DNA from 2 places in the Vibrio sp. Isolate22 genome. Region 2 is predicted to be linked to the other one. Evidence: predicted binding sites of a transcription regulator. Region 2 holds the regulator's gene; the other holds the start of a gene.

Region 1 (4,370 bases), on a different contig from region 2:
CAAACACTTGCTCATGCGCGGTTGGTGTTTCGGCTAACAACACACTGGAGCTCTTGCCCTCAATGGTTGCAAGAGCCTGATGCAATTCGGCAATCCCCTGCTCTTGTCCGTTTTGAACCAAATAACCCATCGCACTCAAATGCACGCCGGTCGGCTCTTTAGTTGAACGCCCTTTGCGCAGTGGCGCCATGCCAATGAAACAGCCATAAACCGCACGAGTCAGCGCTACATAAATCAAACGCAGGTCTTCCGCTAGCCGCTCTTTATCGGCTTGGGCTAAGGCACTGTCACTACCGGTAATATCCAGTACTGTGGTGTCTGAATCATGGTCGTAGAATTTGCCTTCGCTCGCCTCTCGGTAACTCGCAACAAATGGCAGGAATACTAAGTCATACTCCAAACCTTTCGACTTATGAATGGTAACGATTTGAACTAAATTTCTTTCTGATTCAAGACGTTGAATGTCATCTTCAGTGCCGCCTAAACCATTTTGAGCATCGGAAATCGCTTCTGCCAACCAACGCAACAAACCATAGTCGCTATCAAGCTCTTGCCTTGCCTGTTGCAGCAATTCGCCTATGTGCATTAAATCGGTAAGTGAGCGCTCACCATTTTCTTCTTCCAGCAAGCGTTCCGCGAGATGTCGCTTGCTGATCACACTGCGCAACATTGGTAGCACGCCACGCTGTAGCCACAACTTACGATACTCACGAAACTCATTAACCACATTTTCCCACACTACTTCATCGTTATTGAGTTCATCCAATGATGCGGCATCCAGAGCAAACAACTCGGAGGCTAGACTCGCTCGCAATGCACGGTCGTTTTCGGGCGTCAGCACAGCTTGCAGCAGACGTTGAAGATCTTGCGCAACCAAACTGGTAAATACACTGTCTCTGTTAGACAAATACACACTTGCAATGCCTTGTTCAGACAGCGCGTTCTTGATCAGACGACCTTCACTGCCGGTTCGAACCAAGACAGCAATATCACCCGCATTCACGACATGTTGTTTTTTGCCGTTATCAAAATAGGCTTGCTGGTTTTGAGAAGCGGTCAGAATGGTTTGAATTTGACTCGCCGTCGCCTCAGCCATTGCCTTGTGATATTCGCCTTTTGGCAACGGCTTGTCTTCAGCCTCTTGTAGCCAAAAGGTGAGTGCATGCTGAGTCTCACCATTCATAACCCATTGGCGCTTATCAGCCGATGGACTAGCAGCAACGGGTAAGAATGGAATGTCTTGATCATAAATAAACGGACTATCCGAATTCATAAACACTTGGTTTACTGCGCTGACCATATCGGCACTTGAACGCCAGTTAGTGCCTAAGGTGTAGTGAGCACTAACTTGGTTTCTCGCTTTGATATAGGTAAAGATATCTGCGCCACGGAAGCCGTAAATAGCCTGCTTCGGGTCACCGATCATAAACAAGCCGCACTGCGGATTATCGAGATAGATTCGGCTAAAAATACTGTATTGCAGTGGATCGGTATCTTGGAATTCATCGATCATCGCAACCGGGTAGAGTGTGCGAATTCTTTCCACCAGCAAGGATTGTTCATCGACATCAATCGACGCAGATAACTGAGTCAGTAGATCATCAAATGATAACCACTGCTTCTGCTGTTTTGCTTTGGCTAACATAGTTCGACAATGGGTAATCGCGTGCGCCAATAACGGAGCCTTCAAATCAGCTGGGTGATTTAAGAAATCTTCAATCGCTTCGAAAACAGCGTGCTGAGGTGCAGTGCCTTTCGGTGTTTTTTCAATTAACGTGGCTTGAGAGAACTTCTCTAACTTGTCTGGATATTGATAATCATGAGTGTCGCTCTGCGCCCATGCTGTCACCGCTTCTAACCATGTCGGCAGAGACTTCTTGGTGTAGCTACGTTTGTTCACATCTGAACCTGAGATCAAAGCCAAAAAGTCCGCTTCAGACTCACACCACAGCGCTTTGAGCTGCTTCACTTTATCGAGGTTCTGATTGTGTAGAGTTTGCAAATCACCTGACATCGCATCGACGGTTAGCTTCAATGGAGAGCCCGTCAGATAACGATTGACGTCTGCTAATAATGCAGCCGGTGAACCCCAGATATTACGAACCTCACCAGCTAGCTGAATAGGCAACGGGTAAAACTGCTTACGCCAATAGTCGGCAACCACTTGCGCTTTGAGATGGCTTTCATCAGTCACAAACTCATTATCAAATCGGCTGCCAGACTCGAAGGCATTTTGAGTCAACATTCGCTGACAGAAGCCGTGAATGGTGTAGACCGCCGCTTCGTCCATTTGCCTTTCGGCATTGAGCAGTGTTTTCGCAGCGCCAGCATGGTCTTCGATCTCTTGCAACAAAGGAGCAATCACTGGGTCGGCACTTTGCCCGCGAGAAAACGCAATGCGAGCATCATGGATTCGAGCACGGATACGGTCACGTAGCTCTGCGGTTGCTGCTTCGGTAAAAGTCACGACCAGGATTTGATCTACAGTGAGCGGCTCGTGATGTCGGGTAGCTTCTGTAAGCTCACCTTGTGGTGCTGCCGTGCCGTGTCCGAGCAGTAGGCGTAAGTACAAGCCAGCGATGGTAAATGTTTTACCTGTACCCGCCGATGCTTCAATTAAACGCGCGCCATGAAGTGGAAATGTCATGGTATTGAGTGTCTGTGGAGCAATTACCTGAACACTGCTTGTGGTCGTCATGCCTTACTGCCTTCTGATAAATATGTTGTTACAAATGTGACCTAGCGTGGAAAACGTCATTCAATTTACGTCCTACGCTTATTTGTTAATAGTTAGTGCGATCTCTCTCACGGATCAATTCGGATCGCCTCGCTACTATGCGCCCACGAGTTCAGGAGCGCGATTCGAGTTTTATACTCATTGCCTACTTAGAACCACAGAATAATGGTCCCTCTGACCTGTGGCCGTACAGCGAACGCCCTACACTAATAATGATTTACTGGCGGCCACTTTATTTCCTGTACCTTGCTTCTCTTCCCTTGATTCCTTTCACACTGAAAGCAAGCACCCCAAATGCTTACCAGCGACTCTCTTTCGCCTTTCATTGACTCTGCGCATCCGCTACTGATCTTGTCGATCACAGCCACTTACTCCTGCTCTTCCAGATCGGCAGCAGCCAACCTTGCCGCCTGCAATACAAGCGTTGAATACATACGTGACTCAGCAGCCAGCTCATCATCCCACTTAGGCCAAATACGTGAGATGTAGGTATCTCGACCCTCGCCAGTGAAAGCGAAGCTGTCATTAAAAGTATCGGCCATTTTCTTGAGCGACTTCTCTTCATCATCGACCCATTTACCACGGCTAAAGCCCGCTTCAACGCCGGCCAAGGCGGTTTTCGGGAAATACGGCAATGGTGCAGTCATACCTTGATAAAACAATCGCACCAACTCTGCCAATAAACCCTTCGCCTGCTGCGCATCGCCGATAGGTTGTAGCGTTTGGTGTACCACACCTTCTTTTCTGTCGTAGCCAATAATATGAGTCGTTTTGCCGTGCTCCATCACTGCGCAACACAAGTGATCAATCCATGCAGCCAAGTAGTCTTGCGAACGAATTTTACCGCTACGGAAGCGTACTAAGCCTGATTGATAATTTTGAGTCAGCCAACCCATCAAACGAACCGGTTTACCCTCGCCTAGCACGTCAAATTCAATATTTACCTCGAGATCTTGCTGTGGCTGCCCACTTACAAATCGAATCTCTTTGGCTAAATCTTCCGCTTGAACACGGTTGGTTTCAAACTCGATATCACCAAAAGCACCAACCGGTAAGCGACCTTGTGCCTTTTGTTCAGAAACAAACAGGCTAACCGCTTCATCTGCCCCTTCAGGATTATCCAGCAGCACTTGCAGCAGAGCATCCTTAAGCTGGAAGCTCTCCAAGCCATTAAGCACGAACGGCTCGTCGTCTTCCATTACCGGAAGCGGTGGCTCAAACACTACTTTTAAGCGGCGATTAAAGAAGTATTGCACTGGCAAGCGCCAGAAACGCTGTAGCTCAACCAAATCGAGTTCTAACGGATAAGTCGCACCAAGCAAATAGTCATCCAACGCGCGATTGAATTCCCCACTGCGTTCACCGGAACGGTTAGCCGCAGGAAGCCACTCTTTGGCGTAGCTCAATACATGGCTTGCATCACCTTGTGTAAAAGCTGCCGGACTGAACGGCGTCATGGTGTGTTCAAAGCTGATCGCTTGAGTCAGCTTGATACCAGAATCATCACTTGGTAGCGCTTGATCTTCACTTAGGCAGTAGTTTTGCTGACAGTACTCAATCAACTCTGAAACCAATACCGACGGCACTCGCTCAGTATTATCTTGAATCGAACGACCAACATAGCTGATATATA
Region 2 (4,370 bases):
TGCTGGCACTAGAGATGGGTGGTAATAACCCTATGGTGATCAGTGACCAATACGGTGATGCAGACGCAACGGTATACACCATTATTCAATCAGCGTTCATCAGTGCTGGTCAACGTTGTACATGTGCTCGTCGCCTGTATGTTCCTGTTGGCGAGAAGGGCGATCTGCTACTCGATAAACTGGTCGCAGCGACGCAAAAGATTCGTGTTGATCAGCCATTCGCTGAACCAGCTCCTTTCATGGGGCCGCAAATTTCTGAAGCTGCCGCTAAGTTTATTCTAGAGGCACAAGCTAACCTGCAATCTCTAGGTGGTATCAGCCTAGTGGAGGCAAAAGCGGGCGAAGCAGCATTTGTTTCTCCAGGCATTATCGATGCAACCAACATTGCTGAGCTACCAGATGAAGAGTACTTCGGCCCATTGCTGCAAGTGGTTCGTTACCAATCGCTAGAGCAAGCGGTTGAGTTAGCTAACGACACTCGCTTTGGTCTGTCTGCTGGCCTGGTATCAACCGACGATGCTGAGTGGGAATACTTTGTTGACCATATCCGCGCGGGTATTGTTAACCGTAACCGCCAGCTAACAGGCGCAAGTGGTGATGCTCCATTTGGTGGCCCGGGTGCGTCAGGCAACTTACGTCCAAGTGCTTACTACGCAGCGGACTACTGTGCTTACCCAATGGCTTCAATGGAAGGTGGTGAAACTCAGCTGCCAGCCACATTTAGCCCAGGTATCGAGCTGTAGTTTAGATTGATATTAAGCTAAGGCTTATTCGATAGTTATGAGATAAGGGAGCGGCGTATCGCTTCCTTATTTTACCCACGCTCAGCATCAAAATTGGGCGGCAGATAATAATAGAACAAGTATGTCACAGGCTGATGGCTGCTGACTTTGTGTCTCAGTCTCTCCCTTTCTAATCCAAATCACTAGCTTGCTAGAACCTCTGACAAGGAGTCACCATGACGCCCGATCTACTCTTTAAATCACTATGGGACGATTACATTCATAGACTTTGCCCGTCGGCAGAGAAAGTACATCACTTGCTAAAAGAAGATGAAGCGCTGATCAATGATCACATTGCACTGCGTACTTTTAATGTTGCCCCTCTAGGTATTGAAACATTAGCTAAACCTTTCCTAGAACTAGGCTACAAAGCGTGTGGTGATTACTTGTTTGAAAGTAAGAAGCTAGTGGCTAAACACTACGAACACCCCGATCCAAAACAACCGAAAGTGTTCATTAGTGAGTTGAAGGTAGAAGAGTGTTCTAGTGAACTACAGCAGATCGTTGCCAAATTGGTTGAGCAGGTTGATGCAAGTAAGCTAGAGGGACATGAATTCCTATTTGGTGGCCGCCTCTGGGATTTGAGCTTCGCTGATTTCCAACTATTAGCGAAGGAGAGCGAATACGCCTCTTGGTTAGCGGCTCACGGTTACGGTGCTAACCACTTCACGGTTAGTGTCAATCAACTGAACAAGTTTGATGAAGTTCAGGCTGTGAATGACTACCTAAGTGATGCTGGCTTTACGATTAACGCATCTGGTGGTGAAGTGAAAGGCTCTCCAGAGGTGTTATTAGAGCAATCATCAACAATGGCAGACAAAGTGCCAGTGGCATTTGTGGAAGGCAATGAGATGATTCCTGGTGGCTTCTATGAGTTCGCTAAGCGCTATGCGATGGCCAATGGTGAGCTTTATACCGGTTTTGTTGCTGCATCGGCAGACAAGATCTTCGAAAGCACCAACGGGTAACGAAAGATACGATTACGGGTTTTGTCCTAGAAACTCGGATACGCTTCGCTTCGAGAATGTTTACAAGGCGAGAGCCTCATGTGTTCCATTCGTATCTCGTATCTCGTATCTTCTCTCAATAAAGAAAAAGCCACCAAATTCGCATTTGGTGGCTTTCATATTTTTGACTCAGTTAATCGAAATTAACGAGTGCCGTATACCACGATAGTCTTACCGTGTGCAGAAATTAGGTTCTGCTCTTCTAGCATCTTCAAGATACGACCTACTGTCTCACGAGAACAACCAACGATTTGGCCAATCTCTTGACGAGTGATCTTGATTTGCATGCCGTCAGGGTGAGTCATTGCATCTGGCTGTTTCGCTAGGTTTAGTAGCGTTTGAGCGATACGACCTGTAACGTCAAGGAACGCTAAGTCACCAACCTTTTGGCTAGTTACTTGTAGGCGGCTTGCCATTTGCGCTGAAAGACGCATTAGGATGTCTGGGTTCACTTGGATAAGTTGACGGAACTTCTTGAAAGAAATTTCAGCTACTTCACAAGGAGATTTAGCACGAACCCAAGCTGTACGCTCTTGGTCTTCTTCGAACAAGCCTAGCTCACCGATGAAGTCGCCTTGGTTTAGGTAAGAAAGAATCATTTCCTTACCTTCTTCGTCTTTAATAAGAACTGCCACAGAACCTTTAACGATGTAGTACAAGGTCTCTGCCTTTTCACCAGCATGGATCAAAGTACTTTTTGAAGGGTACTTATGAATATGACAGTGTGAAAGGAACCACTCTAATGTTGGATCGGTTTGAGGTTTACCTAGAACCATAATATCTCACTTCCTCTGCAGGGGATGCTTGCCGCTTTCCGTATTTTAGCTAAGCCTGAATTGACTTCTTAGGATAAGAGCACTCGGTGAGCGCTGCAAGCTATCTTGTGTTTCGTTTAAGAATAGTATCCTTTTTCAGGTACTATTTCTTGATTTTAATCGTGACCAAGCTACGATTTTTTACGCAAAATTGTGCACATGATCACGGTATGAAAAGTAATCAGCCAGAATGTCGTTTTGTTAACCTATTTTCCCGGTTTCGATGAGTTGTTGTAGGATTGGCCTCACAATGAGCTCCATAGCAAAACTCATCTTGCCACCTGGCACCACTAGGGTGTTATGACGGGACATGAAAGAACCATCAATCATGGCCAAAAGATACGGGAAATCGACGTTTTTGATGCCGCGCAAACGTATAACAACGAAGCTTTCATCTAAACTTGGAATCCCTTTGGCGTTAAGTGGGTTTGATGTATCTACGGTTGGGACACGCTGAAAGTTGATATGAGTACGCGAAAATTGCGGCGTAATATAGTTAAGGTAATCATCCATTGAACGAACAATGGAGTCCATTACTGCTTCACGTGAGTGGCCACGATCGCGAGTGTCACGAACGAACTTTTGAATCCACTCTAGGTTTACGATAGGAACCATGCCAATCAGCAGGTCGACGTGTTGAGAGACATTAATGTCACCATCAACCACACCACCGTGTAGACCTTCGTAAAACATCACGTCTGAATTTTCAGGGATATCTTGCCATGGCGTGAAGGTGCCTGGCATTTGATTATAAGGCACAGCTTCATCGAACGTATGTAGGTAACTACGTACTTTACCTGTACCTTCATTACCGTACTTACGGAAAAACTCTTCTAATGCTGCGAAGTCGTTGGCTTGTGGGCCAAAGTAGCTGATGTGCTTACCTTGCTCACGTGCCTTGCGGATCTCCACGTCCATTTCTGGTCGAGTGAAGCGGTGAAAACTATCCCCTTCAACCCAAGCGGCCTTCACGTCCATCATGTTGAACATTTTTCGGAAGGCTTCTGAGGTAGTGGTGGTGCCGGCTCCTGAAGAACCCGTCACCGCAATAATTGGATGTTTAGCGGACATGACAACCCTTGTCTTATGAGTAACTTACTTGTTAGCAATCGTTTTCCACTATAACACGGCTCTGTGTTAAGCGCAGCTTAGAAGCGTTTTGTGAGTTGGATATCAACGGTTTCGTGCAGTTCGGAAAACACGATATTGGCCTCACCAGAAGCTAATTGATGTTTCACTTGGTCAATCTTGTTTTGTAGAGAGATCTCCACGTCGCCGTAGTCTGTACCCTCACGCAGTACGAATTCTTTGATGAGGTTTTCCAGCGTATCAGGCTCGATGTCTTTCCATGGGATGATCATAAATACTTCTCTCTTTTATGTTCATTGATATGTTGATGAGTTTGTCTAGTGATGTTTTTAGTACAACCCCAATTAGGGGCTGCGCTATCTTATCAAGGTTTCACTTATATCTTTAGTAGGCTTAGCGTTATGCTGAACCTTGGATACTTTCATAGTAGGCAGGCAGCGCTTCTTCTAACCAAAATCTTGGTTTTAGCGTACTACCAGTAATGAACCCCACATGACCCCCTTTCTGGAACAAGCGATAATCGATGTTATCTGGCAGCACGAATTTAGGAATCACATCATCAGTCATGAAAGGATCGTCTTTAGCGTGGATGATCTGAGTTGGTAGCTTTATCTTATTGAGCTTAGGAAGAGCAGAGGACTGTGCGTAATAGTCTTGAGCGTTCTTGAATCCGTGCA

What was found. The regulator CRP, encoded in region 2, controls carbon source genes, mostly activating them, when cyclic AMP is high. The targets are predictions, from matches to a motif close to TGTGANNNNNNTCACA.
Region 1: recB (exodeoxyribonuclease V subunit beta) is a predicted target of CRP. The motif match lies at 2,795-2,810, and genes of this name have one in related genera.

The regions. Positions count from the first base shown of each region.
Region 1 covers NZ_JAKEUW010000006.1:28,145-32,514, forward strand. Annotated here, with positions in the region: gene recB (exodeoxyribonuclease V subunit beta) at 1-2,698, opposite strand, end outside; gene recC (exodeoxyribonuclease V subunit gamma) at 3,106-4,370, opposite strand, start outside.
Region 2 covers NZ_JAKEUW010000009.1:10,633-15,002, reverse strand. Annotated here, with positions in the region: gene astD (succinylglutamate-semialdehyde dehydrogenase) at 1-743, shown strand, start outside; gene L1D55_RS07520 (DUF1338 domain-containing protein) at 959-1,750, shown strand; gene crp (cAMP-activated global transcriptional regulator CRP) at 1,933-2,565, opposite strand; gene L1D55_RS07510 (phosphoribulokinase) at 2,806-3,675, opposite strand; gene L1D55_RS07505 (YheU family protein) at 3,753-3,965, opposite strand; gene L1D55_RS07500 (hydrolase) at 4,093-4,370, opposite strand, start outside.